One region of the Streptomyces ambofaciens ATCC 23877 genome, then DNA from elsewhere that is predicted to be linked to it. Evidence: riboswitches for the same ligand, from Rfam matches in the RefSeq annotation. Region 1 holds a riboswitch; each other region holds the start of a gene.
The links. A riboswitch is a leader RNA that binds a small molecule or an ion and turns the genes downstream of it on or off. The one in region 1 is predicted to bind cobalamin.
Positions count from the first base shown of each region.

Region 2: it holds a riboswitch for cobalamin, as region 1 does, so the genes downstream of both, SAM23877_RS28515 (GHMP family kinase ATP-binding protein) here and SAM23877_RS23780 (ribonucleoside-diphosphate reductase subunit alpha) in region 1, are expected to answer to the same signal.
Region 3: it holds a riboswitch for cobalamin, as region 1 does, so the genes downstream of both, SAM23877_RS28490 (ABC transporter substrate-binding protein) here and SAM23877_RS23780 (ribonucleoside-diphosphate reductase subunit alpha) in region 1, are expected to answer to the same signal.

Region 1 covers NZ_CP012382.1:5,314,900-5,327,333, reverse strand. Annotated here, with positions in the region: gene SAM23877_RS23820 (glycoside hydrolase family 3 protein) at 1-597, opposite strand, end outside; gene SAM23877_RS23815 (carbohydrate ABC transporter permease) at 607-1,437, opposite strand; gene SAM23877_RS23810 (carbohydrate ABC transporter permease) at 1,434-2,420, opposite strand; gene SAM23877_RS23805 (extracellular solute-binding protein) at 2,509-3,786, opposite strand; gene SAM23877_RS23800 (GntR family transcriptional regulator) at 4,239-5,003, shown strand; gene SAM23877_RS23795 (DUF3311 domain-containing protein) at 5,184-5,441, shown strand; gene mctP (monocarboxylate uptake permease MctP) at 5,438-7,048, shown strand; gene SAM23877_RS23785 (GNAT family N-acetyltransferase) at 7,121-7,627, shown strand; cobalamin riboswitch at 7,655-7,832, shown strand; gene SAM23877_RS23780 (ribonucleoside-diphosphate reductase subunit alpha) at 7,955-10,327, shown strand; gene SAM23877_RS23775 (ribonucleotide-diphosphate reductase subunit beta) at 10,327-11,334, shown strand; gene SAM23877_RS23770 (hypothetical protein) at 11,247-11,501, opposite strand; gene SAM23877_RS23765 (helix-turn-helix domain-containing protein) at 11,594-12,434, shown strand, end outside.
Region 2 covers NZ_CP012382.1:6,499,596-6,503,705, forward strand. Annotated here, with positions in the region: gene SAM23877_RS28505 (ATP-grasp domain-containing protein) at 1-889, opposite strand, end outside; gene SAM23877_RS28510 (cysteine synthase family protein) at 886-1,908, opposite strand; gene SAM23877_RS28515 (GHMP family kinase ATP-binding protein) at 1,905-2,774, opposite strand; cobalamin riboswitch at 3,033-3,180, opposite strand; gene SAM23877_RS28520 (ferric reductase-like transmembrane domain-containing protein) at 3,466-4,110, shown strand, end outside.
Region 3 covers NZ_CP012382.1:6,486,855-6,499,288, reverse strand. Annotated here, with positions in the region: gene SAM23877_RS28505 (ATP-grasp domain-containing protein) at 1-70, shown strand, start outside; gene SAM23877_RS28500 (MFS transporter) at 63-1,331, shown strand; gene SAM23877_RS28495 (class I SAM-dependent methyltransferase) at 1,300-2,049, shown strand; cobalamin riboswitch at 2,104-2,281, shown strand; gene SAM23877_RS28490 (ABC transporter substrate-binding protein) at 2,370-3,338, shown strand; gene SAM23877_RS28485 (FecCD family ABC transporter permease) at 3,335-4,450, shown strand; partial or broken gene SAM23877_RS28480 (ABC transporter ATP-binding protein) at 4,519-5,232, shown strand; gene SAM23877_RS28475 (GntR family transcriptional regulator) at 5,305-5,988, opposite strand; gene SAM23877_RS28470 (mandelate racemase/muconate lactonizing enzyme family protein) at 6,096-7,262, shown strand; gene SAM23877_RS28465 (cation:dicarboxylate symporter family transporter) at 7,436-8,794, shown strand; gene SAM23877_RS28460 (hypothetical protein) at 8,935-10,353, opposite strand; gene SAM23877_RS28455 (hypothetical protein) at 10,389-11,039, opposite strand; gene SAM23877_RS28450 (hypothetical protein) at 11,051-11,392, opposite strand; gene SAM23877_RS28445 (extracellular catalytic domain type 1 short-chain-length polyhydroxyalkanoate depolymerase) at 11,513-12,434, opposite strand, start outside.

The DNA of each region.
Region 1 (12,434 bases):
GTCGGGGCCCACGTCGATGCGCGGCATCGCGTGGTGGGAGTCGACCGCGGTGTCGCCGTGCCCGGGGAAGTGCTTGGTGCAGGCGGCCACGCCCACCGACTGGAGGCCGGTGACGTAGGCGGCGGTGTGCCGGGCGACCAGGTCGGTGCCGGCGCCGAAGGACCGCACGCCGATGACCGGGTTGTCCGGGTTGGAGTTGACGTCGGCGGACGGGGCCCAGTTGAGGTTCACCCCGCAGGCCGCGAGCCGGCGGCCCAGTTCCGCGGCCACCTCCCGGGTGAGCTCGACGTCGTCCACCGCACCGAGGGCGAGGTTGCCGGGGAAGGAGGAGCCGGTGCGGACCTCCAGACGGGTGACATCGCCGCCCTCCTCGTCGATGGCGACCAGCACGTCGCCGCGTTCGGCGCGCAGCTGGGCGGTCAGGGCGGCCAGTTGCCCGGCCGAGGCGATGTTGCGGCCGAACAGACCGACGGAGGCCAGCCCCTCGCCGAGGCTGCGCAGCAGCCAGTCGGGGGCGGTGGTGCCGGTGAAGCCGGGCTGCAGGACGGTCAGCGCGTCGCGCGTGAGCGTGTCGGTGCCGCTGGCGATTGTCGTCATCGGGTGGCGTTATCCCTTCACGGCGCCGGCGGTCAGGCCGCTGACGGCCCTGCGCTGCAGGAAGACGAAGAGGATCAGGATCGGGATGGCGAAGAGCGACGAGGCTGCCATGGTCGCACCCCAGTTGTCGCCGAAGACGGTCTGGAAGCTGGTCAGCCACAGCGGCAGGGTCTGGGCCTCCGCCTCCTTGTTGACGACCAGCACCAGAGGCAGCTCGTTCCACGCGGTGATGAAGCCGAACATCGAAGTCGACATCAGGCCCGGCGCGAGCAGCGGCAGGATGATCCGGCGGAACGCCTGGGCCCGGGTGCAGCCGTCGACCAGCGCGGACTCCTCCAGTTCCCGGGGCACGGCGGCGACGAAGCCGCGCAGCGTCAAGATGGTGAAGGGCAGGATCATCATCATGTAGAAGAGGGTGAGCGGCACGAGGCTGTTCAGCATCGAGGCGTCGCGCACGATCATGTAGATGGCGATGACCATCACTTCCCAGGGCGCCATCTGGGCGAGCATGAAGCCGACGATGAAGCCGCGCCGCCCCTTGAACCGCATCCGCGCCAGGGCGAACGCCCCGGCCAGCGCGATGACGAGCGAGAAGACGACCGCGCAGACGGTGACGATGAGCGAGTTGCCGACGTAGGTCCAGAAGTGGTCGGCCTCGACCGCGGTCCTGAAGTGGTCGAAGGTGACGTCGGTCGGGAACCAGACCGGGTCCTCCGAGATGATGTCGCCGGTCGGCTTGAAGGCCGTGGCGAACATCCAGTAGACGGGGAAGACGAGGCCGATGAACAGGACGACGGCCGTGACGTTGGGCCACAGGCGGCCGAAGAGCGAGCGCTTCACAGCTCGTCCTCCTCTTGCTTGAGCACGATCCTGAGGTAGTAGGCGGTCAGGCCGAGCAGGATCAGGATGGTCAGGACGGCGATCGCCGCGCCCATGCCGTAGTGCTGGTTGCCGACGCCCTCGATGTAGGCGTAGACGGGCAGGATCTCGGTGAGACGGTCCGGGCCGCCGCCGTTGAACGTGTAGACCTGGACGAAGGCCTTGAAGATCCAGATGATCTCCAGGAAGGTCGTCGCGTAGAGGAACGGCCGCAGGACCGGCAGGGTGACCGTGGTGAAGCTGCGCCAGGCGCCGGCCCCGTCGAGGGCGGCGGCCTCGTACAGCTCGCCGGAGATGGTGGTGGTCGCCGCGTACAGGTTGATGGCGACGAACGGGACGGACATCCAGACGATGAGCACGGTGACGACGAAGAAGGTCGACATCTGGCTGCCGGTCCAGCTGTAGTCGGCCATGGAGTGCCAGCCGAGCTTGTCCAGGACCCAGTTGACGACGCCGAAGCGCTGGGCGAAGAGCCACTGGTAGACGGTGGTCGCGGCGACCACCGGCATGGCCCACGCCAGCACCAGGCCGATCATCAGCACGAGCCGCATCACCCTGCCGAGGCGGGCGAGCAGCAGCCCGATCAGGCCGCCCACCACCATGGTGAGGGCGACGTTGACCGCGGTGAAGGCGATCGAGCGGACGGTGACCCGCCAGAAGTCCTCGCCGGTGAGGACCTCCTTGTAGTTGTCGAAGCCGGTCCACTCGGTGACGTGCTGGATCAGCTGCGCCATGTTGAGGTTCTGGAAGGACAGCAGGCCGTCCTTCACCAGTGGCCAGCCGAGCAGTAGCACAGTGGCCGCGCAGGCGGGCAGCAGCAAGAGGTACGGGACGAGCGCGCCGGTGCGCGACGCGGCTCTCGGTTTCGGCCTGCCGGTGCCCTCGCCGTCCGTCTTGCGGACGTCCGACGGGCCGGAGGGCGGCCGTTCGGTCTGCACGGTCATGCTCGCGGTCTCTCTCTTCTCGACCTGCTCAACTCGACGCCGGGGCGGGGGCCGTCGCGTGCCGGCCCCCACCCCGGCTCACCCGGTGTTACTGCTGCTGCGCCAGGCGCTTGTTGAACTCGCCCTCGACCTGCTCGGCGGCCTCGGCCGGGGACTTCCCCTTCAGCACGGCCGTCAGGTAGGTCTTGATCGGGTTCGGGTCGTTCTCGACCGCGGCCCACTCCGGGATCAGCGGCGTGGTGTCACCGCCCGCGGAGGCCGGCGCGGCCGCCTCGGCGGCGGCGTTGCCCTGCAGGTTGCTCTGCAGCGCGTCCTTGTTCGGGATGACGCCGTTGGCCTTGGCCAGCGCGCCCTCGTACTTGTCGGACAGCGCGATCTTCAGGAACTCCTTGGCGAGCTCCTGCTTCTTGCTGCCCGCGGCGACGGCCAGGTTGGAGCCGCCGAGGAAGACGCCCTCGGGCTTGTCGGCCGTGGGACCCGGGATGGTGAAGTAGCCGAGGTCCTTCTCGATCGCCGGGTTGGTGGCGATCGCCGTGCCGCCCTCCCAGCCCATGCCGATGATGGCGCCGGTCTTGCCCTTGGCGAAGATCTCACCCTGCTGCGGGGTGGCCTCGTCCTTGTCCTTGGGCGCCTTGGAGAGGGCCTGGAACTTCTTGTAGGTCTCCGTGGCGGCGGCGATCTTCGGGTCGCCCAGGTTGGAGACGTACTTGTCGCCGTCCTTCTTGACCAGCTCGGCGCCCTCGCCGATGGCCAGGCCCACGAAGTGGTACCAGTTCTGGCCGGGCAGGTAGATCGGCTCGGCGTCGGTCTTCTCGCCGATCGTCTTGAGGGCGTCGTAGAACTCGTCGCGGGTCTTGGGCGTGCCCTTGATGCCCGCGTCCGCCCAGATCTTCTTGTTGTAGATGACCACGCGGTTCACCACGAACCACGGGGCGGCGTACTGCTTGTCCTCGAAGACGGCGGACTTGTTGAGGGACTCGGACCAGTCGGCGCCGATCTCGCTCTTGAGGTCGCCCAGGTCGGCGAGGCCGCCGGTCTTGGCGTAGGCCGGCGTCTGGGTGTTGCCGATCTCGAAGACGTCGGGCGGGTTCTCCTCGGAGAGGGCGGTGGTCAGCTTCTGCTGGATACCGTTCCACTTCTGGATCTCGAACTTGACCTTGGCCTTGGTCTTCGCCTCGAACTCCTTGGCGAGGTCGGCCTGCCAGTCGTCCGGCGAGGACCCGTCCATCACCCACACGGTGAGCGTCTCACCGGCGTAACCGTCCGCCCCGGCCTTCTTGCCGTCGTCGCCGTCGTCGCCCCCGCACGCCGCGATCGAGACCATCATGCCCGCGATACCGATCGCGGCTATCAGCTTGCGCTTCACGCCACCCTCCTCAGGGATGCCACAAAACCCCCCTGCCTCCCCGCGGTTGCTCGTCGACGCGGACCGCCCATGGGGCCGGGACCTGGACCAATGGTGTAGACCAGTAGGGGGAGCTTGGCCCAGACCAATAGGGCTGTCAAGGGTGTGCAAGCACGGTCCATGCGTCCGTGATGCGACCGAGATATGCAGGGACCTTTCATTGCGCAAGCGGCAGATCGGGCGGACCGGGAGGGGGTGTACCACCGTCCGCCGAAAGGCGTCTCGATACGGTTCCGAACGCGCGTACCAGCGGTGTCCGACGGCGCTGTGGACTAGACCAACAGGGGTGTCGGAGGTATACAGAAGGGATCACGGAGCGTGCGGGGCCATCCCGCCCGGAGCCGTGCCACGATGTGGGCCGTGGCCGACAGGGATATCGGTCGCTTCGGCACCCGGAGCCGGGAAGGCAGAGCATGAGCACCGACGTCAGCAGTGCGGAGAACGAGGGTGGGGCGACCGTCCGTACCGCGCGCGTGCCCAAGTACTACCGACTGAAGAAGCACCTGCTCGACATGACCCGGACGCAGGCACCGGGCACTCCGGTCCCCCCTGAGCGCACCCTGGCCGCGGAGTTCGACACCTCGCGCACGACGGTGCGCCAGGCCTTGCAGGAACTGGTCGTCGAGGGGCGCCTGGAGCGCATCCAGGGCAAGGGCACCTTCGTCGCCAAGCCCAAGGTCTCGCAGGCCCTGCAACTCACCTCGTACACCGAGGACATGCGGGCGCAGGGCCTCGAACCCACCTCGCAGCTGCTGGACATCGGCTACATCACCGCCGACGACCGGCTCGCCGGGCTGCTGGACATCACGGCCGGCGGGCGGGTACTGCGCATCGAGCGGCTGCGCATGGCCAACGGCGAGCCCATGGCGATCGAGACCACCCACCTGTCGGCCAAGCGCTTCCCGGCGCTGCGCAGGTCCCTGGTGAAGTACACGTCCCTCTACACGGCGCTCGCCGAGGTCTACGACGTCCATCTCGCCGAGGCCGAGGAGACCATCGAGACCTCGCTGGCCACCCCGCGCGAGGCCGGTCTGCTCGGCACCGACGTCGGCCTGCCCATGCTGATGCTCTCCCGGCACTCGCAGGACCGCACGGGCCAGCCCGTGGAGTGGGTGCGCTCGGTGTACCGGGGCGACCGCTACAAGTTCGTGGCCCGGCTGAAGCGGCCCCAGGACTAGGGCCCGTCCGGCCGTTCCCGCCTGCCCCGCGGCGCGCGTGTCCGACATATTCCGGCACCCGGGACCGTGAAGTTGCAGTTCAGGACCGATATACGGACGAGGGGTTCCGCTCTCTCGACGCCGTCACCTACATTTCGTGCGCACTGCACGAGGTGATCAGCGAGGGGACGGAGCCGCCGTATGTCACAAGCCCCAGAAGTGAGCAGAGGGCCGGTGGTGACGCCGGTGCGCGTCGTCATCGGCCTCTGCCTTGTCGCACCGTTCGTCGCCATGCTCTGGGTCGGTTCCTACGCGAAGACGGACCCGGCCTTCATCGGCATCCCGTTCTTCTACTGGTACCAGATGGCGTGGGTGCTCATCTCCACCGCGCTGACGATGATCGCCTACAAGCTGTGGCAGCGTGACCAGCGCGCCCGTCGGGAAGGCGGGGCCAAGTGAACGACGGCGTGAACGGCGTCGCACTCGCCGTCTTCATCTTCTTCTTCCTGCTCGTCACCGCCATGGGCTTCCTGGCCGCCCGCTGGCGCAGGGCCGAGAACGAGCACAGCCTCGACGAGTGGGGCCTCGGCGGCCGCTCGTTCGGCACCTGGGTCACCTGGTTCCTGCTGGGCGGCGACCTGTACACGGCGTACACCTTCGTGGCCGTCCCGGCGGCGATCTACGCGGCCGGCGCCTCCGGCTTCTTCGCGGTGCCGTACACGATCCTGGTCTACCCGCTGATCTTCACCTTCCTGCCCCGGCTGTGGTCGGTCTCCCACAAGCACGGCTACGTGACGACCTCGGACTTCGTGCGCGGCCGGTTCGGCTCGAAGGGGCTGTCGCTGGCGGTGGCCGTGACCGGCATCCTCGCCACCATGCCGTACATCGCGCTCCAGCTGGTCGGCATCCAGGCCGTCCTGGACGTGATGGGCCTCGGCGGCGGCGAGGACACCAACTGGTTCGTCAAGGACCTGCCCCTGCTGATCGCCTTCGGCGTGCTGGCGGCGTACACCTACTCGTCGGGACTGCGCGCGCCCGCGCTGATCGCCTTCGTGAAGGACACGCTGATCTACATCGTCATCGCGGTGGCGATCATCTACATCCCGATCAAGCTCGGCGGTTTCGACGACATCTTCGCGGCGGCGGGCGACAAGTTCACCGAGTCGGGCAAGGGCTCGCTGACGCCGGACCACGGCGGCCAGTGGACGTACGCCACGCTGGCGCTGGGTTCGGCGCTCGCGCTCTTCATGTACCCGCACTCGATCACCGCGACGCTGTCCTCGCGCAGCCGTGAGGTGATCCGCCGCAACACCACGATCCTGCCGCTGTACTCGCTGATGCTGGGCCTGCTCGCGCTGCTCGGCTTCATGGCGATCGCGGCCGGGGTGAAGGTGGAGAACGGGCAGCTGGCGATCCCCCAGCTCTTCGAGAACATGTTCCCGGACTGGTTCGCCGGTGTGGCCTTCGCGGCGATCGGCATCGGCGCCCTGGTTCCGGCGGCGATCATGTCGATCGCGGCGGCCAACCTCTTCACCCGCAACATCTACAAGGACTTCATCAAGCCGGACGCCACCCCGGCCCAGGAGACGAAGGTCTCCAAGCTGGTGTCCCTGCTGGTGAAGGTGGGCGCGCTGGTCTTCGTCCTCGGCATGGACAAGACGGTCGCCATCAACTTCCAGCTGCTCGGCGGCATCTGGATCCTGCAGACCTTCCCGGCCCTGGTGGGCGGCCTGTTCACCCGCTGGTTCCACCGCTGGGCCCTGCTCGGCGGCTGGGCGGTCGGCATGGTCTACGGCACGGTCGCCGCGTACGGGGTGGCCTCGCCGACGCAGAAGCACTTCGGCGGCTCCTCGGACGAGATCCCCGGCATCGGTGAGATCGGCTACATCGGCCTCACCGCCTTCGTGCTGAACGTGCTGGTCACCGTGGTCCTGACCTTCGTCATGAGGGCGCTCAAGGCGCCCGAGGGCATCGACGAGACCAAGCCCGGCGACTACACCGCGGACGCGGGCGACCCGGGCGTCGAGGTGGAGCTGCCGCCGGCCACGGCGGGCACCTCGCACTGACCCCCTCCCTCAGGCGGGCCGTCGGAGAAATCCGGCGGCCCGCTGTCGTACCCGTCGGGCACACTCGGGGGCATGGACTTCGTGATCCGGCGTGCCACGGCCGAGGAGTACGACACCCTCGGTGAGATCACCGCGCGCGCCTACCTGGGCGACGGCCTCCTCGACTTCGGGGAGGACGACGCCTACCTCCACGAGCTGCGCGCCGTGGCCCGACGGGCGGCCGCCGCCGAGGTGCTGGTCGCCGCATCGGACGGCGGTGTGCTCGGTGGCGTCACCTTCGTGCCCCGCGGTGGCCCGATGGCCGACATCGCCCGTCCCGGCGAGGCCGAGATACGCATGCTCGCCGTCGCCCGCGAGGCGCGCGGACGCGGCGCCGGCGAGGCGCTGGTGCGGGCCTGCGTCGACCGCGCCCGGTCCGTGCCGGGCTGCGCGCGGGTCGTGCTGTCCACCCAGCGCACCATGCACGGCGCCCACCGCCTCTACGCGCGCCTGGGTTTCACCCGCACCCCGGAGCGCGACTGGAACCCCCTGCCGAAGCTGGACGACTTCACCCTGCTCACCTATGAACTGACGCTCTGACACCCTCCCGACACGCTCACGGACACAACATCTGGGGGTGCTGGCGGTGCCCGGCACAAGATGTATGCTCGTGCTCGCTGTCGCCGCAGGGGAATCCGGTGCGAATCCGGAACTGTCCCGCAACGGTGTACTTGTGCGTGTTCGCGTCTCCACGTGTCCGCGCACGGGCTTGAGTCCGAGGACCTGCCGACAGTGCGCCCGGCCGCCTTGGCCCGGGTGCCATGACGTCCGGGCCTCGTGGAGTGGGCCGGTGGACGCGACGCCGTGTGCGCTCGTGATTCCTCCTGCCCTCCGCCAGGCCCCGTGCCGAGCGAGGGAGTGCTCCACGTGACCATCGCGCCAGCCGATCCGGCTTCAGCGACCCCGGTGACGGCGACCGGGGAACCGGACGGCCCCGGTGCCGCGCTGCTGCGGACCCTGACCGTGCTGACCGCCGACCTCCCGGGCGCCGACCCCGGCCGGGTCGCCGCCGCCGCGCTGCGCGGCCGGTCCGCCCGCGCGGACGAGGCGGAGCTGCGCGAGCTCGCCACCGAGGCGGCGGCCGGGCTCATCTCGGAGGACCCCGTCTACTCCAGGCTGGCCGCCCGTCTGCTGACCATCGGCATCCGCGCCGAGGCCGCCTCCCAGGGGGTCGCCTCCTTCACCGAGTCGGTCGCCACCGGCCACCGCGAGGGGCTGATCGCCGACCGCACGGCCGCGTTCGTACGGCTGCACGCGGACCGCCTGGACGCGCTGATCGACCCGGCCGCCGACGACCGCTTCGGCTACTTCGGGCTGCGCACCCTGCACAGCCGCTACCTGCTCCGGCACCCGATCACCCGCAAGGTGGTCGAGACGCCCCAGTACTTCATGCTGCGTGTCGCCGCCGGGCTCGCCGAGGACGACACCGCCCGCGCGGCCGACGAGGTGGCCGCCCTCTACGGGCTGATGAGCCGCCTCGACTACCTGCCCTCCTCCCCCACCCTCTTCAACTCCGGCACCCGGCACGCCCAGATGTCGTCCTGCTACCTCCTCGACTCCCCCAAGGACGAGCTGGACTCCCTCTACGACCGCCTCCACCAGGTGGCCCGCCTCTCCAAGCACGCCGGCGGCATCGGCATCGCCTACTCCCGCATCCGCTCCCGCGGCTCCCTGATCCGCGGCACCAACGGCCACTCCAACGGCATCGTCCCGTTCCTGAAGACGCTGGACGCCTCGGTCGCCGCCGTGAACCAGGGCGGCCGGCGCAAGGGTGCGGCGGCGGTCTACCTGGAGACCTGGCACGCCGACATCGAGGAGTTCCTGGAGCTGCGGGACAACACCGGCGAGGACGCCCGCCGCACCCACAACCTGAACCTCGCCCACTGGGTGCCGGACGAGTTCATGCGCCGGGTGGACGCCGACGGGCAGTGGTCCCTGTTCTCGCCCGCCGACGTGCCCGAGCTGGTCGACCTGTGGGGCGCGGAGTTCGACGCCGCGTACCGCGAGGCGGAGGCGGCCGGACTGGCCCGCAGGACCCTCCCCGCCCGCGAGCTGTACGGACGCATGATGCGCACCCTCGCGCAGACCGGCAACGGCTGGATGACCTTCAAGGACACCGCCAACCGCACCGCCAACCAGACCGCCGAGCCGGGCCACGTGGTCCACTCCTCCAACCTCTGCACGGAGATCCTGGAGGTCACCGACGACGGGGAGACGGCGGTCTGCAACCTGGGCTCGGTCAACCTCGGCGCGTTCGTCGACGTCGCCGCGGGCGACCTCGACTGGGAGCGGCTGGACGCCACCGTCCGCACCGCCGTCACCTTCCTGGACCGGGTCGTCGACATCAACTTCTACCCGACCGAGCAGGCGGGCCGCTCCAACGCCCGCTGGCGACCGGTCGGCCTCGGCGCGATGGGCCTGCAGGACGTCTTCTTCCAGCTGCGCCTGCCCTTCGACTCCCCCGAGGCGAAGGCGCTCTCCACCCGCATCGCCGAGCGGATCATGCTCGCGGCCTACGAGACCTCCACCGACCTCGCCGAGCGCAACGGCCCGCTGCCGGCCTGGGAGAAGACCCGGACGGCCCGGGGCGTGCTGCACCCCGACCACTACGGGGTCGAGACCACCTGGCCGGAGCGCTGGGCGGCACTGCGCGAGCGCATGGCGACCACCGGACTGCGCAACTCCCTGCTCCTGGCGATCGCGCCGACCGCCACCATCGCCTCGATCGTGGGCGCCTACGAGTGCATCGAGCCGCAGGTGTCCAACCTCTTCAAGCGCGAGACGCTCTCCGGCGAGTTCCTCCAGGTCAACTCGTACCTGGTGGACGACCTCAAGCGGCTCGGCGTGTGGGACGCCCGCACCCGCGAGGCGCTGCGCGAGGCCAACGGCTCGGTGCAGGGCTTCTCCTGGATCCCCGAGGACGTCCGCGCCCTGTACCGCACCGCCTGGGAGATCCCGCAGCGCGGCCTGATCGACATGGCCGCCGCCCGCACCCCGTACCTCGACCAGGCCCAGTCGCTGAACCTGTTCCTGGAGACGCCGACCATCGGGAAGCTCTCCTCGATGTACGCGTACGCCTGGAAGCAGGGCCTGAAGACCACGTACTACCTGCGCTCCCGCCCGGCGACCCGCATCGCCCGCGCCGCCGCCCGGGCCACCGTCCCCGCACAGCAGGCCCCCGACCCCGAAGCGGTCGCCTGCTCCCTGGAAAACCCCGAGTCCTGCGAGGCCTGCCAGTGATGAACACCAAGAACCTGCTCGACCCGGGCTTCGAACTGACCCTGCGCCCCATGCGCTACCCGGACTTCTACGAGCGCTACCGGGACGCCATCAAGAACACCTGGCACGTCGAGGAGGTCGACCTCCACTCGGACGTCACCGACCTGGCGAAGCTCAGCCCCATGGAGCAGCACCTGATCGGACGGCTGGTGGCCTTCTTCGCCACCGGCGACTCGATCGTGGCGAACAACCTGGTGCTCACCCTCTACAAGCACATCAACTCCCCCGAGGCGCGGCTGTACCTGTCCCGCCAGCTCTTCGAGGAGGCCGTGCACGTCCAGTTCTACCTGACGCTCCTGGACACCTACCTGCCCGACCCGGACGACCGGGCCGCCGCCTTCGCGGCCGTGGAGAACATCCCCTCCATCCGCGAGAAGGCCGAGTTCTGCTTCAGGTGGATGGACTCGGTCGAGTCGATCGACCGGCTGGAGACCCGGGCGGACCGCCGCCGTTTCCTGCTCAACCTCATCTGCTTCGCCGCATGCATCGAGGGCCTGTTCTTCTACGGCGCCTTCGCCTACGTCTACTGGTTCCGCAGCCGTGGTCTGCTGCACGGCCTGGCCACCGGCACCAACTGGGTGTTCCGGGACGAGACCATGCACATGTCCTTCGCCTTCGACGTCGTGGACACCGTGCGCAAGGAGGAGCCGGAGCTGTTCGACGACCAGCTCCGGCAGGAGGTCACCGACATGCTGCGGGAGGCCGTCGAGGCCGAGCTGCAGTTCGCGCGCGACCTGTGCGGTGACGGCCTCCCGGGGATGAACACCGACTCGATGCGGGAGTACCTGGAGTGCGTCGCCGACCAGCGTCTGACGCGGCTCGGCTTCGCCCCGGTGTACGGCTCCGAGAACCCCTTCTCCTTCATGGAGCTGCAGGGGGTTCAGGAGCTGACCAACTTCTTCGAGCGGCGGCCCTCGGCGTACCAGGTCGCGGTGGAGGGCACCGTCGACCTGTCCGAGGACTTCTGAGTCGGGCGAGGCCTCTCCCCCTCCCGCCGGTTCTCCCGGGCCTCCCTGAGCTGACGGTCGATGCGCCTCTCGCGCACGATGCCGATCGCCGAGGGGAGGACCATGAGGACCAGGAGTCCGAAGGTCACGAGCATTCCGATCAGGGCTTCCATCTGGTTTCCGGTCATGACACTACTGTCGCGCTCCGGACTCCTTACCGGGAGTGGCAGGACTGCCGCAGGGCCTCGATTTCCTGCCACTTCCGAGGCACACTGTCGGCATGCTGCAGAACGTGGCGGCCGTCCTGCTGGACGGTGCGCATCCTTTCGAACTCGGTGTCGTCTGCGAGGTCTTCGGCGTCGACCGCAGCGACGAGGGCCTGCCGCGGTACGACTTCGCGGTGGTCTCCGCGGAGGGTCCCGAGCTGACCACCCATGTCGGCGGACTGACCGTCTCCACGCCGTACGGGCTGGAGCGGCTGGAGGAGGCCGACCTGATCACCGTGCCGGCGGGGAGCGACTTCGCCCGCCGGGAGTACCCGCCGGAGCTGCTGGACGCCCTGCGGCGGGCGGTGGAGCGGGGCGCGCGGGTGCTGAGCGTGTGCTCCGGGGTGTTCGTGCTGGGCGCCGCCGGCCTGCTGGACGGGCGGCGGTGCGCGGTGCACTGGCACCACGCGGCCGAGCTGGCCCGGCAGTACCCACGGGTCTCCGTGGCTCCCGACGTGCTCTACGTGGACGAGGACCCGGTGATCACCAGTGCCGGCACCGCCGCAGGCATCGACGCCTGTCTGCACATCGTCCGCAAGGAACAGGGGACGGAGGTCGCCAACAAGATCGCCCGGCGCATGGTCGTGCCGCCGCACCGGGACGGTGGTCAGGCCCAGTACATCGAACGGCCGCTGCCGCGCTCCTCCTGCGACACCGTCGGCGAGGTGCTGTCCTGGATGGAGCAGCACCTCGACGAGGAGGTGACCGTCGACCAGCTGGCGGCGCGGGCGCGCATGTCCCCGCGCACCTTCGCCCGCCGCTTCCAGCAGGAGACGGGGACGACTCCCTACCGCTGGATACTGCGCCAGCGCGTGCTGCTGGCCCAGCGGCTGCTGGAGGCGACGGACGAGACGA
Region 2 (4,110 bases), 1.2 Mb from region 1:
TGACGCCGAGCGCCCGGCACATGCCCTCCCCGACCAGGGCGCCCCCGATGCGGGGATTGACCTCCACCACCTCCGGGCCGTCCGCGGTGAGCACGAACTCCACGTGGGCCGGCCGGTCGGTGTAACCGATGGCGGCGAGCACCCGGTCGAGCCAGGACTCGAGCGATGTCCGCTGCGGGTTCGGGAACGCCACCGGGAAGGCGGTGATCTCCTCCCGGAAGTGCGGTTCCGGCGACATGAGCCGACTGGAGACACCGAGCAGCCTGGTGCGGCCGTCCCAGGTGAGCGTCTCGGCGCTGTACACCGGGCCGCTGAAATAGGGCTCGGCGAAAAGCCGTCCCTTCAGGTCCCGGCCGGAAGCCTCCGCCAGCGCCGCGTCGAGTTCGCCCTCGTCCCGGACCAGCCACACGTTCTGGCTCCCGGTGCCCGCGGTGTCCTTGAGCACGAGCGGCAGCCCCGCCTCCTTGAGCAGCAGCCCGCGTGCCTCGCGGTCCGGGCCGGCGCTCTCGACGGCCCGTGCGCGGGTGAGACCCGCGTCGTGCAGCCTGTCGCGTACGGCGGCCTTGTCCCGGGTCAGCCGCAGGACGGCCGGATCGAGCCCCGGCAGGCCGAGGCGTTCGGCGAGGGCGGCGCCGGTCAGCGTCCAGGTGTCGGTGGAACTGACCAGACCGCGCAGCCCCGGGGTACGCCGGAGCAGGGCGGCGACCCGCTCCACGTCGAAGGTGTCGGTCACGACGACGTCGAGGGCGTCGCCGGGCAGCCGGTCCAGTTCGTAGGCGTAGTAGGCGGGGTCCCGGGTGAGGAGTAGCAGGCGCTCGCCGAGCCGGTCGGCGGCGCGGACCAGATGGCCGAGGCCGAAGGTCAGGGACTCCAGGCAGGCCACGGTCATGCGGCACTCTCCTTCCGGCCCGCCGGGCGGGGGGTGCGCTGCCAGGACATCCTCGACCAGGGTATGGTCATCTCCTCCGGACCGCGGACCTCGTGGGGTTTCAGCGCGGCCGGATCGAGCGCCTCGGCGTGCCGGGCGAACACGCGCTCCACGTAGCGGTGTCCGGTGTCGGCCCCTATCACCACGTGCAGTCGGTCGGGGTGGCGGCGGGCCTCGTACGTCGCCGTCAGGTAGCCGGCACCGGTGGACAGTCCGGCGAAGACCGCGTGCTCGCGCAGCAGGGCGACGGCACCGGACATGGCGTGGGTGAAGTCCAGCCAGTGCACGGTGTCGTAGAGATGGTGGCGGACGTTGTCGAAGACGATCGACGAGCCGATGCCGGCGATGATCGCCTCGGGATCGTGATGGTCCTGGCTGCCGAAGGTGACGCTGCCGAAGGGCTGGACGCCGACCAGCCGCACCGAGGGGTCCGTCCCGCGCAGGCGTTCCACGATGCCGCCGGTCGAGGCCCCGCTGCCCACCCCGCCGACGACGGTCAGCGGCGCGGCCGGGAACTCCGCCGCGATCCGGTCGGCGACCTCCTGGTAGCCGAGGTAGTGGATGTCGTCGTGGTACTGGCGCATCCAGTGGTGGCCGGGACGCTCGGCGAGGATCTCGCGCACCCGTCGCACCCTCAGTTCCTGGTCCAGTTTGAGGTTCCGCGACGGTCTGACCTGTTCCACGGTGCTGCCGAGGATCTCCAGCTGGGCGAGGGTGGTGGCGTCGACGGTGGTGGACGCGACGATGTGGCACCGCATGCCGTACCGGTGGCAGGCCAGGGCGAGGGCGTAGGCGTAGATGCCGCTGGAGCTGTCGATCAGGGTCTGGCCCGGACGGACGGTGCCCCGCTCCAGCAGATGGCGGACGGCGGCCAGGGCCGAGTAGATCTTCATCGACTCGAACCTCAGCAGGACCAGGCCGTCGGTGAGCCGGACGAGGTCCGGGACTTTCAGGGCGTCGGCGATGTGGGGGTGGATCACCCGTAGCCTCCTTGGGCGAAGGTGCACTGGTGGCCGAGCGAGAGGAAGAACGCGGAGAGTTCGGCCTTGACCTCGGCCCGCGGGCGTGCGGTGAAGAGGTAGCCGGCCAGGCAGCCGGTGTGGGCGACGAAGACGCCGTCGGCGCCGAAGCGCTCACGATGGGCTTGCAGGCTGCCGAAGGTCGCCTTGGGCAGCACCTCCTGGGACAGGGCGGCGCTGACCGTCGCGGCACGGGCGACGGCGGCCGGATCGCCCGAGTCGAAGCCCTTCACCAGGTCGGTCAGACACCGCTGGTACTCCTCGCCGCGGCGCCGGTAGTGGTCCAGCAGCAGGGGAGTGACGGCGGCGGTGTCCACCGTGCCGGGTTCCGTGACGTACACGGTGTGGAAGCCGATGTCCGGGCCCAGCCGCCGCACCACCCGGTGCCGGCCGCTGAGATACAGGGCGAACTCGTCGAGGAAGACACTGTCGGCGCGCTCGATGTCCGCCAGGATGCCGAGGACCACGTCCACGTCGTACGGCAGGGAGAAGAGGCGGAACAGGCAGCGCAGCGTCGCCACGATGTCCGCCGTCGAACTGGCCATCCCCACACCCACCGGCAGTTCGGAGTGGGTGCGCCAGTCGCCCGGGGGCAGGGCGAGGCCGTAGTGGGCCAGGAAGAGCCGCGCCGCCGTCGCCGCCTTCTCTCCCAGTGCCGGCGAACGCGGCGATCCGGCCGTCGTCCCCGGTGTGAAGTACACCCAGGAGTGACGGTCGACGGGAAAGGACACCACGGCGATCTCAGGTTCGGTGCCCGCCCGCAAGGGGCCTTGGTACAGCTCGCCCAGAGTGCCGTGGCAGACGCCGGACACCGTGCCGCGGGACACGTCCCGTCCCCGTGGGGGCCCCGCGACGGATCCGAGGATCCGGGTCGTCCGTCCCGGTCCATCGGACGACACGGCGGCCCGGGGACGGAAAGGCCGACGCGAAGCGCCTGGATCCCGCACACCATCCTCCTCCGTACCGGGCCTTGAACACCGACAGGGAAGGAGGAGCGGCCACCCGCACGACGCACGACCGCCCATACCGCCGACCCAGTCCACGAGGTCACGTGCACAGCCCGCGCGGGACGCGGGCGCAGTGGCAGGTCTTCGGACTCGCGGGCACGTCCGCCGAGAGGGCGGACACCTACCGGCCGTCTCTTCCCCGGCCCTGACGCGGACCCAGTGACATCGACGGCTTCCGTTCCCACTCACCGCTGCGGGACAGCCCCGGATTCGCACCGGGTTCCCTCTTGCGTCGCGCCACCGGGCGTCCGGGCGGACGGGAGGCGCGAACCGACTGCGTGGATCAGCGTAGGGGCGCTGGTATTCCTGCGACAGTGGGCCTTCGCCGGTTGTCTTGAATGTGGAGGGGAGACGGAACCAGCCGTGTCCCCTGTGCAGTTGTCGCCGCGCGGTGTCGTCGGGGCTCTGGCCGGATAACGCCTCTGGGGATCGCCGCCCCGTCGGCCAGACTTGTTGCCTCACGTCACATGCACACCGTTGCCGCGGTGGCCCGTGCCCGGGAGGCCCCCTGATGCTGTCAGACGCGAGTCCGGACGAAGACGGGGCGGAGGTCCCGCCCGGACGGCCACGGCCCTCCGGGGACCGCGTCGCCCTGCGCGGCGATCTGCGCTCCGCCCTGCCCGACGCCACCGCGGCGGTGGTGGTCACGGCGCTCGTGTTCGTGTTCCTGTGGGCGCGCATGGAGTCGGGTGCTTCGGACACCGTCGCGATCATGCCGTTCATGGACGATGCCGGCACCTACTGGATGTACCTGCTCAGCCAGGCCTTCGGCTGGTCGGGGCTGCTGTGGGCCTGGTGCACGGTCATGTTCGGTCTGCTGCTGTCGGGGACGGGCCACACCCGGCTGCCCCTCTCCCGGCAGGTGCTGGAGCGCTGGCACCGCACCACGAGTCTGACGACGATGGCGCTGATGTTCGCGCACGCGCTGATGTTCGCCGCGGAGCTGGTGCGCTACGAGACGAAACTGGGGTGGGCCGAGCGGCTGTGGGTGGGCTTCGCGGACTCCTTCGTGCCGGGCTGGTACGACTCCGGCACCGGCCGGATCGCCATCCCGATCGGACAGGGTGCCCTGTACCTGGCGGTTCCGCTCGGGCTGCTGTTCTACGTCCGGCACCGCATCGGAGCGAAGACCTGGCGTCGGCTGCATCGCTTCGTG
Region 3 (12,434 bases), 1.2 Mb from region 1:
GCGTGTGCTCACCAACCCGATCCCCGACCCGATCCCCGGCCCGGCCGGCCGGACGGCGCCCGGTGGGTGAGCGCACCACCCGCGGTCCGGGCCTGCGGGCCTCGCTGTTCCCGCTCACCGGCCCGCTGCGGTTCCTGCTGCTCAGCTCGTTCCTCATTCCGCTCGGCAGCTTCATGGTCCTGCCGTTCATGTCGGTGTTCCTGCACGAACGGCTCGGCATGGGCCTCGGCGCGGTCGGCATCGTCCTGGCCGTGGCATCGCTCGTGCAGTTCTCCGGCGGCATCGTCGGCGGAGCCCTCGCGGACCGGATCGGGCTGCGCCGCACGATGCTGTGGGCCCTCGTCGTACGCACCGCCGGTTTCGCCGGGCTCCTGCTGGCCCTGCGCTGGCCGCCCCTCGCGATCTGGGCGCTGGTCCTGACCTGTTGCGGTGCCGCGCTCTACCTGCCCGCGAACAAGGCGTACCTGGTGCACGGCGTCGACGAGGAGCGCCGGCCGGCGTTCCTGTCGGCGGGCAACGCGGCCCTCAACGCCGGCATGGCCGTCGGCCCGCTCATCGCCGGACCGTTCGTCCTGTCGTCGCCCGGCTGGCTGTTCGCGGCCGTCACGGCGCTGTTCCTCGCGGTCACGGCGGGACACGCGCGGCTCCCCGGAACCGACGGGGACCACCCCACCGGATCGAAGGGAACGGCTCCCCAAAGTCTCCTGGCGGGCGTGGCGCTCCTGCCGTTCGCCGCCAACGCGCTCGCCTTCTACCTGTACTTCCACTTCCAGCACTTCCTGGCGGTGTACGCCGTCGAGCGTGCCTCCAGCGCGTTCTACAGCGTGGTGCTGCTGCTCTGCTTCACGCTGGTCATCGTCGTGCAGCCGCTCGCGTCCGGCCTGATCCGGCGCATGCCGTACGCCCTCGCCCTCGCGGTCGGCTTCACGGGCCTCGCCGCGGGCCTGGCCGTGCTGGCGGCCGGTACCCGGGCGGCACTGCTGGCGGGCGGCGCGCTGATCACCCTCGGGGACATCGTGCTGTTCCTCAAGAACGACCTGGAGGCACTGCGCCGCAGCCCGCGCTCCGACGCCGTGGTCTTCGGCCAGCAGCGGCTCGCCGCGGGCCTGGGTGCCTGCGCGAGCGGCGTGCTGGGCGGGCAGGTGTACGGCCTCGGCGAACGGGCCGGGCACACCGGCTGGTTCTGGCTGCTGGCGGCCGCCCAGTGTGCGCTGCTTCCCCTTCTGCTGCTCACGCTGCGCCACCGCACGGCGCGGCGCCCTGCCCCCGACGGCGACCATGAAGGAGCACTGACGCGCGATGACACGGACGGGCGGATTCCAGGACGATGACTTCTGGACCGAGTTCCACGACTTCCTCTTCTCCGAGCAGCGCTACGAGCAGGCCGAGGAGCTGCTGGACACCTCTCCCCTGCTCGCCCTCGCCGGGGGGTCACGCGTGCTCGACCTGTGCTGCGGGCCGGGGGTGTTCACCGTGCCGCTCGCCCGCCGCGGTCACCGCGTGACCGGAGTCGACCTGAGCCCGGCCATGCTGGACCGCGCGCGCAAGCGGTCGGCCGACGCCGGTGCCGACGTGACGTACGTGCGGGCCGACGCCCGCGAGTACGAGGCGCCGGGCGGCTTCGACGTCGTCCTCAACATGTTCACCTCCTTCGGGTACTTCGAGGATCCCGCCGACAACGCCCGCGTGCTGCGCACCATGCACACCTGCCTGGCACCCGGCGGCACGCTCGTCCTGGACCTCGCCGGGAAGGAGCTCCTGGCGCGCAGGGTCACCCCGCCCAAGGTGGTGCGCCGGGGCGAGGACCTGATGGTGCAGACCGACACCGTGCTGGACGAGTGGGCGCGGCTGCGCAGCGACTGGGTGCTGGTCCGGGGCGAACGGGTGACGCGGGCCACCCTGACCTGGTTCGTGTACAGCGCGGTGGAGCTGCGGCGGATGGCCGAGGAGGCGGGGTTCGGCCGCGTGGAGGTCTTCGGCGGGTTCGACGGACGCCCCTACGACGAGAACGCCGAGCGGCTGGTGCTTCGGGCGGTCCGTGAGGCCTGAGGGAGGAGCGGGGCGTGCGGCCGGGTCCGCACGCCCTTTGCCGGCGGCTCGGGGAAACGTAGGATCACCTGGTCATCGCCGCGACGGGAGACAGGAAGCCGGTGCGAATCCGGCACGGTCCCGCCACTGTGACCGGGGAGCGCCCCTCCGACATGCCACTGCGCACCGCGCGGGAAGGCGGGGGGAACGTCGATCCGGGAGTCAGGACACTGGTCCGTCGCGGGCCCGTCCCAAGGAGCGCGGACTCCAGGAGGCTTCACGTGTCCCAGCTGTTCGACCCTGCCCGCACACGGGTGTTCCTCCGTGCCACGGCCGCTGCCATGGCTCTCTCCTCAGTGCTGCTGACCGCCGGCTGCGGTGCGTCGTCCGACGGGAGCGGTGGGGACGCGAAGGCCTCCACGGCCGTACCCGCGGGCTTCCCGGTCACCATCGACAACTGCGGTGTGAGGACGACGTACGACGAGCCTCCGGCGCGGGTGGTCACCATCCACCAGCACCCGGCGGAGCTCATGCTCGCCCTCGGCCTGAAGGACCGCATGGTCGGCACGGCCTTCCCCGACTCCGCCGTCCTGCCCGAGCTGCGGAAGGACTACGAGGCGATCCCCGAACTGGCGGAGAGGGAGCCGTCGTTCGAGAGGATCCTGGAGGCCGAACCCGACTTCGTCTACGGCGGCTACGGCAGCGCCTTCGCCGAGAACGAGGGCCGCTCCCGCACGGCGTTCACCGACGCCGGCATCGACACCTACCTCAACCGCGAGTACTGCGGCAGGAAGCGGGTGACGATGAAGGACACCTACGACGAGATCCGCACCATCGGCGAGATCTTCGGTGTCCCGGACCGGGCCGACGCACTGGTCGCCGATCTCGAAGGCCGCGTCGACGAGGCCGCCGGCCAGGTCGAGGGCGAGCCCGAGGTGTCCGTCTTCGTCTACGACAGCGGCGACAAGAGCGCCTTCACCGCGGGCGGCAGGAGCCTGGGCACCGAGCTGATCCGGTCGGCCGGCGGCACGAACGTCTTCGCCGACCTCGACGACGTCTTCGGTGACGTCTCCTGGGAGCAGGTCGTCGAGCGCAGGCCGGAAGTCATCGCCCTCTACGACTACGCCGGTGCCGGCAGCGTCGAGGAGAAGAAGAGGTTCCTGCTCTCCCAGCCCGCGCTCGCCGACGTACCGGCCGTCAGGAACAAGCGGTTCGTCGTCCTGCCGCTGACCGCCACGCTGGTCGGCATCCGCTCGGCCTACGCGGTCGAGGATCTGGCTCGCGGGCTGCACCCCGAGAGCTTCCGGTGACCCAGACCGCCACCGGGCCGTACGACGAGCGGACGGTGCGGCCGCGGAAGTCCGGCGAGCCAGGGGCGGGCCGTACGAGATGGGCGGTCACGCTGCTCGTACTCACCGCCCTGCTGCTCGTCTCCGCCACGGCGGGCCTTGCGATCGGCTCCGTCCAGGTGCCGCCCGGCGAGGTGTGGGGCATCGTGACGCACGCGCTGGGTGCCGACCAGCGGGAACCGGACTGGTCGCGGGCCCGGGAGACCATCGTGCTGGACGTGCGGGCGCCGCGGGTACTGCTCGGTGCGGTCACCGGCGCCGGCCTGGCGGTGATCGGCACCGCCCTCCAGGCCCTGGTGCGCAACCCCCTCGCCGAGCCCTACCTGCTGGGCGTCTCCTCCGGCGCGTCCCTCGGCGCGGTCGTCGTGATCGTGTTCGGAGTCACCCTCTTCGGGCCGCTCTCCCTGTCGGCGGCCGCCTTCGTGGGCGCCCTCGGCGCGCTCCTGCTCGTGTACGCCGGCGCGCGCACCGGTGGCCGCATCACCTCGTCGCGGCTGGTGCTGTCCGGGGTGGCGATCGCGGCGGTGCTCACCGCGGTCCTCGACCTGCTGCTGCTCACCACCGGCCGGGGCAACGAGGCCCGCGCGGTCCTCGCCTGGACCCTCGGCGGCCTCGGCGGCGTCGACTGGGGCACCCTGTGGCTGCCGAGCACGGCTCTGCTGCTCGGTGTCGGCGTCCTCATGGTCCAGGCACGCAACCTGAACCTGCTGCTGGCCGGCGAGGAGTCCGCCACCACCATGGGCCTGGACGTGGCCCGCTTCCGCGCCCGGCTGTTCGTCCTGCTCTCCCTCGTCACGGGCGTGCTCGTCGCGGCGGCCGGACCGATCGGCTTCGTCGGCCTGATGATGCCCCACATCGTGCGCCTGTTCGTCGGCGGCGACCACCGCAGGGTCCTGCCGACGGCGGCACTCGGCGGGGCGGTCTTCCTCATCTGGGCCGACATCGCCGCACGGACGGTCGCCGCCCCGATGGAGATACCCGTCGGCGTGCTCACGGCCCTGTGCGGCGGGCCGTTCTTCCTGTGGCTGATGCGCCGGGACGCCCGGCGCGGCACCGACCGAGGAGCGGCATGACGGCGACCGACCTGAGCGTCGACGGCGTCACGCTCACCGCCGGAGCCCGCCACCTGGTGCGCGACGTCTCCCTGACCGCCCGTCCGGGCGAGACCATCGGGCTCGTGGGCCCCAACGGCAGCGGCAAGTCCAGCCTCCTGCGCAGCGTCTACCGCGTCCTGCGCCCGGACACCGGCCGGGTCCGCGTCGACGGTAGCGACGCCTGGTCGCTGCCGGTGCGCCAACTGGCCCGTACCGTGGCGGCGGTGGTCCAGGACTCGGCGGCCGACTTCGACCTCGCCGTCCGCGAGGTCGTCGCCATGGGCCGCACCCCGCACAAACGCCTTCTCGCCGGTGACACCCCCGAGGACGCCGAGATCATCGACTCCGCGCTCCTCGCGGTCGACGCCGTCCACCTGGCCGACCGCCCCTTCGACCGGCTCTCCGGCGGCGAGCGCCGGCGCGTGCTCATCGCGCGCGCCCTCGCCCAGCAGCCCACCCTCCTCGTCCTCGACGAACCCACCAACCACCTCGACATCCGGCACCAGCTGTCCGTGCTCGGCACCCTGCGCCGCCTGCCCGCCACCGTGCTGCTCGCCCTGCACGACCTCAACCTGGCCGCCTACTGGTGCGACCGCCTGTACGTCCTGCACGCCGGCGAGGTCTTCGCCTCCGGCCCACCCGCCGAGATCCTCACCCCGCGGCTCCTGGCCGAGGTCTACGGAGTGGCCGCGGAAGTCGCCGTCCACCCGCGCACGGGCGCTCCGCAGGTGACGTTCTTCCCCGAAGAGCCGCACAGCTGAGGGGCCCGCCGTGCTCTGCCCCGGCCCTTCGTGCTGTGGGGCCGGCGGGGAGGGCGGCGGCTCGTCAGCACCTCAGCCCGTGCGGGCGCCTTCGCGGTCCTCCAGGGCGCTGATGGCGGTGGCGGTGAGGCTGTGGGTGATGTGCTCGCGCATCAGCCGGCCTGCCTCGACACTCCGTCCCTCCTCGACGAGGTCGACGAGCTGGTGGTGTTCTTGCAGGTCGCGGGTGCGGGGTTCGTCGCCGGGCGGGAGTTCGAGACCGAGGCGTCGGTAGCGGTCGGACTTGTCCCACAGGTCGTCCAGGAGCTTGACGAGGACGTCGTTGTGGGAGGCCCGGTACAGGGCCTGGTGGAAGGCGCGGTGGGCGGTGAGTGCCTCCTCGCCCCACTGCCGCGTGACGGGCAGCAGCCTGCCGACGGCGGCGCGCATGGTCGCGATGTCCTCGTCGGTGCGCCGCAGCGCCGCGAGTTCGGCGGCGGTCGGGTCCAGGGACAGGCGGACCTCGAACAGCTGGCGGGCCTCCTCGGAGTTCATCGCGGAGACCCGGACGTCGCGGTGGGTCTCCACGGTCAGCAGGCCCTCGCTGCTGAGGCGGCGGATCGCCTCGCGCAGGGGTGTGATGCTCATGCTGAGGGACTCGGCGAGGTCGTACTGCGCCAGCCGTGCGCCTGCCGGGAGGATTCCCGTGAGGATGCGGCTGCGGAGTTCCGCGTAGGCCAGATCGCTTTTGCTGACGAAGAGGTTCGGACTGGTCATCGCCCCCGGTGAATCCTTCCTGGGTGCGTGCACCCCCCTTGACAGTGCCCATCACGGCCCCTCAGCCTAACACCGACGCAACTTATAAGATATGAGAAAGGGTCGTCGTGAAGATCACCAACGTGTACGAGGGCGTCGTCCCGATCAGCTCGTCGATCCGCAACGCCTGGATCGACTTCAGCTCCATGGACTGTTCGATCGTGGCGATCGAGAGCGACGTCGTCCGTGACGGCAAGCCGGTCGTCGGCTACGGCTTCAACTCCAACGGCCGCTACAGCGCGGGTGAGATCCTGCGCCGCCGGATCCTGCCCCGCCTGACCGCTGCCGAGCCCGGCTCCCTCCTGGACGAGCAGGGCCGCTTCGACCACGCCCGGGCGTGGGACGTGATGATGAACAACGAGAAGCCCGGCGGCCACGGCGAGCGCTCGGTCGCCGTCGGCGTCGTCGACATGGCCCTGTTCGACCTCGCCTCCAAGATCGAGGGCAAGCCGCTGTACCGGTACCTGTCCGAGCGCTACGGCGACGGACAGCCCGACGACTCCGTGTTCGTCTACGCCGCCGGCGGTTACTACGCGCCCGGCAAGACCCTGTCCGACCTCCAGGACGAGATGCGCGGCTTCCTCGACCTGGGCTACGACGTCGTCAAGATGAAGATCGGCGGCGCCGACCTGGCCGAGGACCTGCGCCGCATCGAGGCCGTCATCGACGTCCTCGGCGGTGACGGCTCACGCCTCGCCGTCGACGTCAACGGCCGCTTCGACCTCGACACGGCACTGGAGTACGGCCGGGCGATCGAGCCGTACGGCCTGTTCTGGTACGAGGAGATCGGCGACCCGCTCGACTACCGCCTCAACGCCACCGTCGCCGAGCACTACGCCGGCGCCATCGCCACCGGCGAGAACCTCTTCTCCCTCCAGGACGCCCGCAACCTGATCCGCTACGGCGGCATGCGCCCCGACCGCGACACCCTCCAGTTCGACCCCGCGCTCTCCTACGGCCTGGTGGAGTACCTGCGCATCCAGGACATGCTCAAGCAGCACGGCTGGTCCTCCCGGCGCTGCATCCCGCACGGCGGCCACCAGTTCTCCCTGCACATCGCCGCCGCCCTCAAGCTCGGCGGCAACGAGTCCTACCCGGGCGAGTTCCAGCCCACCGGCGGCTTCGCCGACGACGCCGTCGTCGAGAGGAGCCGCGTCGGCCTGACCGACATCCCCGGCATCGGCTTCGAGGCCAAGGCCGCCTTCTACAAGGTCCTGCGCGACCTGCACGGCTGACCACCGCCACACCGCACCGTGACACGCACGCCACCGGGCGGGCGCCGTCCGCCGGCGCAGCTCCATCCAGGCGCCACGTACGACCCCGGGGGACGCGAGCCGCTTCGCGTCCCTCGCGCACACCCCCCACGGGACAGGGCCAGACACGATCGTCGTGCAAGGGAGCACCCTCGATGACATCCACCACTACTGCCGCCGGCCGTCCGCAGCGGTCACGGCTGAACCGTCTGATACGTGAGCTGTGGTTCCAGGTCGTACTGGGCGCGGTCCTCGGCATCGCCGTCGGTATCCTCGCCCCCGGGCTCGGCAAGGAACTCAAGCCGCTCAACGACTGGTTCATCGACCTGGTCAAGATGATCGTCGTCCCGGTCGTCTTCTGCGTGGTCACCACCGGCATCGCCTCCATGGACAACCTCCGCAAGGCGGGCCGGATCGGGGTGAAGGCGATCGGCTACTTCCTGGTGCTGTCGCTGCTGTCCATGCTGATCGGGCTGGTGGTCGCCAACATCTTCCAGCCCGGCGCCGGGCTGAACGTCGATCCCTCGTCGCTGAACGCCGCCGACGTGCCCGAGACCGCCACCGAGCACGCCACCTTCACCGGCTTCATCTCCTCCTTGATCCCCACCTCCCTGCTCGGCGCCATCACCGGTGACGCCATCCTCGCCGCGCTCATGGTCTCCATCGTCTTCGGCGTCGCCCTGAACATGGCCGGCGAGGACGGCGCGCCCCTGACCCGCGGCATCAAGGCCCTCTCGGACGTCGTCTTCCGCATCGTGGGCTGGGTGATGTGGCTGGCACCGCTGGGCACCTTCGGCGCCCTGGCCACCGTGGTCGCCACCTACGGCGCCGAGAGCCTCAAACAGCTCGGCTACCTGATCATCCTGTTCACCGCGACCTGCGTCGTCTACGTCCTGGTGGTCCTCGGTGCCATCATGCGGGCCTGCCGTCTGAGCCTGTTCGGCCTGATGCGCTTCCTCAAGGCCGAGCTGCTCGTCGCCCTGAGCACCTGCTCCAGCGAAGCCGTCCTGCCGCAGCTCGTGCGCAAGCTGGAGACCCTCGGCGTCGGCCGGCCGGTCGTCGGCATCGTCATCCCCTCCGGGTTCTCCTTCAACCTGGACGGTTCCGCGGTCTACCTCACCATGGCCTCCCTCTTCCTGGGTCAGGCCATGGGAGTCGACCTGTCCTGGCAGCAGCAACTGGTCATGGTCGGGGTCATGATGCTCACCAGCAAGGGCACCGCGGGCATCGCGGGCGGCGCGTTCATCGTCCTGGCCAGCACCGTCACCGCGGTCGGCCACATCCCGCTGGCCGCGCTCTCCCTGATCGTCGGCATCGACCGCATCCTCAACGAGGGCCGCGTCTTCATCAACGTCCTCGGCAACGCCGTCGCCACCCTCGTGATCGGCAAGTGGGAGAAGGACCTCGACACCGACAAGGCACGCTCGATCCTCAACTCCCGCGACCGGACGACGGCCCCGCGCACCGACGCCGAGGCCGAGACCGGCGCCCCCCGGGTCGGCGCCGACACCTGACCGTCCGCGTCGCCCGCGTCCGCCGACGGTGCTCCCGCCACTCCCGCTCCCCGGAATTCGTGGAGTCGCTGGGCGGCTCGGTGACCGCCTCGATGTGACCCGTTGCGGGGTCGGTCCGCTCGTCGGCGGCAGGGCGGTGGCTATGGGCCCGGAGGGGGCACGTCGCCGGGAGAGTGGCGGCTGCGGAAGCGTCGTTCGAACGCAGCGATCACCTGGGCGGCGCTTCCCGCGCCGGACGACGGCACCGCCAGACCGTCGCCGTCGTCGTCCACGTAGGCGACCTGGCCCACCGGGGTCGTGCTCCCCGGCGCGGGCACGTAGAGCCTCCAGCCGGTACCGAGTCTCTCCGCCTCGAACGCGTCCGCGGAAGGGCCCTTGGCCGAGCCCGCGGGCGGTTCGACGTGCTTGCGCGCCAGGGACAGGGCCGTCCCCTCGGGGAGCTCGTCCGGGGGGAGGGAGTACTGGACGCCCGCCACCGACAGCTGGAACAGGGCGTCATCGACGTCTTGGGCGTCGGCGTCGCCGAGCAGGCGAACGAGGGCTTCTCTGGTGACGGTTCCCTGGTGTCCGCTCGACACCAGTTCCTCGGCGGCCTGTCCGATGTCCTCGGAGCCGTCGGCGTCGGCCAGCCGGCCGATGACATCGGCCACGGTACGGTCGGTCCATACGCCCGGTACCGCGTTGGCGCATGCGGAGGCCGTCGGCGAATCGCCCCGGTACCAGCACCCTCCTTCCCACCAGTAGCAGAACGTCATCAGCCCCCGGCGGCCGCGCGGGTTCAGGACCGGATCGGCGACCCACTCCGGCGCCCCCCTGAACAGGTCGGGCAGGCGTCCCGTCGCATAGCCCGCGGCCAGCGACGGAGCGTTCCACACACCGCCGGACAGCACCGCGCGGTCGCCCGGCAACCGGTACAGGGTGCTTCCGCCGCGTGCCGCTCCCTCGAACCAGGCGAACCCCGGAGCCACCCGGGGCCCCCATTCCGACCCGGCTGCGACGAACGCGGCCGACATGACCGCCCACCGCGCCCACATCTCGGGGAAGGCGGGGAACTCGTTCACCGTCAACTGGGGCCAGCGGCTGCGCGCACGGTTCTCCCGCACCTCCCTCGCCGCTCGGCGGGGACTTCGCGACTGCCGGTCGCCATGATTGACATAGGCGTTCATCCACAGCGGGAGGTCTCTTCGGGGGTGTTCCGCCAGATCCGCTCGATAGGCCTCCGGCGGGAAGAGCTGGTCTTCCGGGAAGGGCGACTCACCATAGTCGTAGGTGACGTCGGCCTCGCCCTCGGCGGTGACCACCAGCGACATCCTCCACCATGGTCCGGCATCCGTCGTGGCGGTGACACCGCGCTGCTTCCGGATCAGTTCGACCTCCACCGGGGAGGGCTGGACCCTGAGAGTCGTGTCCGGGTAGTGCAGCGTGATGTCGATGGACTGCGCGCTGCCGGCCAAGGCGAACTCGGCGCTCATCTCCAGCCAGCCGGGCGGGGACCGGCGAGCGATGCTGTCCACGAGGTCGAAGATCATGGCTTCGGCCGTACTCTCCGCGTCGTTCACGGTCCCCTCGATCTCCCTCCCGTGCCTGCGCACGGTCACCTGGTGAAGACGTGCAGCCTGGGTGAGCAGACCTCCTGCCCGCTCACCTCCGCCGTGAGCCGGACCTGAGCGTGGTTGGGCATGTTCCGCTGGTACGACTTGAGGTGCAGGGTGTACCGGTAGACACCCTGGGGCGGCAGATACAGGGGGTCGGCCAGGTCGCACGTCGGACGCAGGTCCACCCGGTCCGGCGTCATGTGGTCCATGAGACCCACCTTGTACTGCTTCCTGACCGCCGGCATGACGATCTCGTACTCGTCCGCGGCCGGCCTGATGACGCTGGCCTTCGGATATCCGTACATGTAGATCAGCTGCTGCACTTCTTCGATCCAGACCCCCACCTTGGACAGGACGGCAGGCGAGTCGCCCGTGTTCAGCAGGACCAGGTCGAAGAAGAGATCGGCGTCATGGATCAGACTCGTGAGACTGAAGAGCCTCTCGCACCTGTCGGAGAACTCACAGGCGAGGAAGTCGGGCCGATGCGGGTACTCCGCCCAGCGCGGTCTCGTGTGCAGGGGGATTCCGATGTGCGCGAACCTCACCTCCGACCGCGGGGCTTGGTTGATGGTCACGTCGCCGATGTGGACGCCCGTGTTCGCATAGGCGTCCGCCTGGGCGTTCCCCGTCCGGTTCGCCCTGCCCTCCACCGGGCGGCCCTTCACTGGATACCCGTGTTCGCGTCACCGTCGGTCGACCTCGCGTCACCGGTGTCCTCGGCTCGTTGGGAGCCGTCGGCGGCGTGCCCGGTCTTCACTCCCGTGTTGGCGTCCCCGCGCCGGGTGGTCGCACTGCCCGTACGCGAAGCGACGAGCGTCGCCTGCTGCCGTGAAGCGTGCAGTGCGGCCCAGACGGAGACGCCGACCGCGGCCACGGCGGCCAACGCCGAGACCGACGTCGCGATCCTGTCCCCGTCCTCCCAGCGGACCACCGCCAGCCAGACGCCCAGCGCTGCGACCAGGAGGCCGGTCCCGGAGAGGACGGCGACACGGAGAGTGATCATCCGAAGATGGTCTCATGGGCATGACGCACCGTCAGCCCCTCCGATCGACCGGCATATGCCCCGCCGGTGTTGGCCGGATCGGTCTCGCCACGCTCCGCGATTCGGGGCCGAACACGGTGGTCAGGCCGGGCACCCCGAGTCGGCGATCACGTAGTGGCCGGGTGAGGTCTGCTGGAGCGTGTGGGTGGTGAACGTGTTCCACAGGCCCAGGGGCTGGCCGGAGCCACGGGCGTAGGCCCGGCCGCCCTCCGCGTAGGCCCGGCCGGCGACGGTGTGGTCGTAGTTGCTCGCCGTGTGGCACGTGGGCGTGAACCCCGTGGTGGTCGCGACGACCGCGGACGAGGGCGGGCCCGCCGCGCCCGCGGCGTCGACGGCGGTCACCGTGTAGCGGTACGTGCTGCCGGACGCCAGGCCGGTGTCGGTGTGGCGGGTCGACGCGGTCGTTCCGACCCGTGTGCCGCCGCGCAGGACGGTGTACGAGGCCGCTCCGGGGACGGCGTTCCAGCTGAGGGTGGCCGAGGTGGCGGTGGTCCCGGTGACGGCCAGTCCGGTGGGGGCGGGGAGCGTGCCGGGCTGCTCGCCGCCGCCGTCGCCGTCCAGCCCCCAGAAGCGGGCGGTGTGGTAGCTGGAGCAGATGGTGTCGAGGTAGTAGGTACCGGTGGTTCCGCACTGCTCGGGGCCGCTGCCGGGGTCGACCGCGAGTCCGTGGGCCATGCCGGAGATCGAGTAGACCTCGACCGCGGGCCTGCCGGAGGGGTCGTCGTAGACGGTTCGCGTGGTGCCCCCGGTGAGGGCGTCGGTGCGGGAGGGCGTCTGTCCGATGCCCCACACGTCGGTCCACTGGTCGCGCAGTTCGGTGGCGTTGGCGGGCCGGACGGTGGTGTCGGCGGTGCCCTGCCAGATCGCCACGCGTGGCCAGGAGGCGGTGCCGGCGGGGGCCGCCGAGCGGACCAGGTCGCCCCATTGGGCGGGCGTCCGGTCCGGAGGGCTGTACATGCAGGTGTAGGCCGCGGTCACGCTGTCGGCGCAGGAGGCGGGCAGA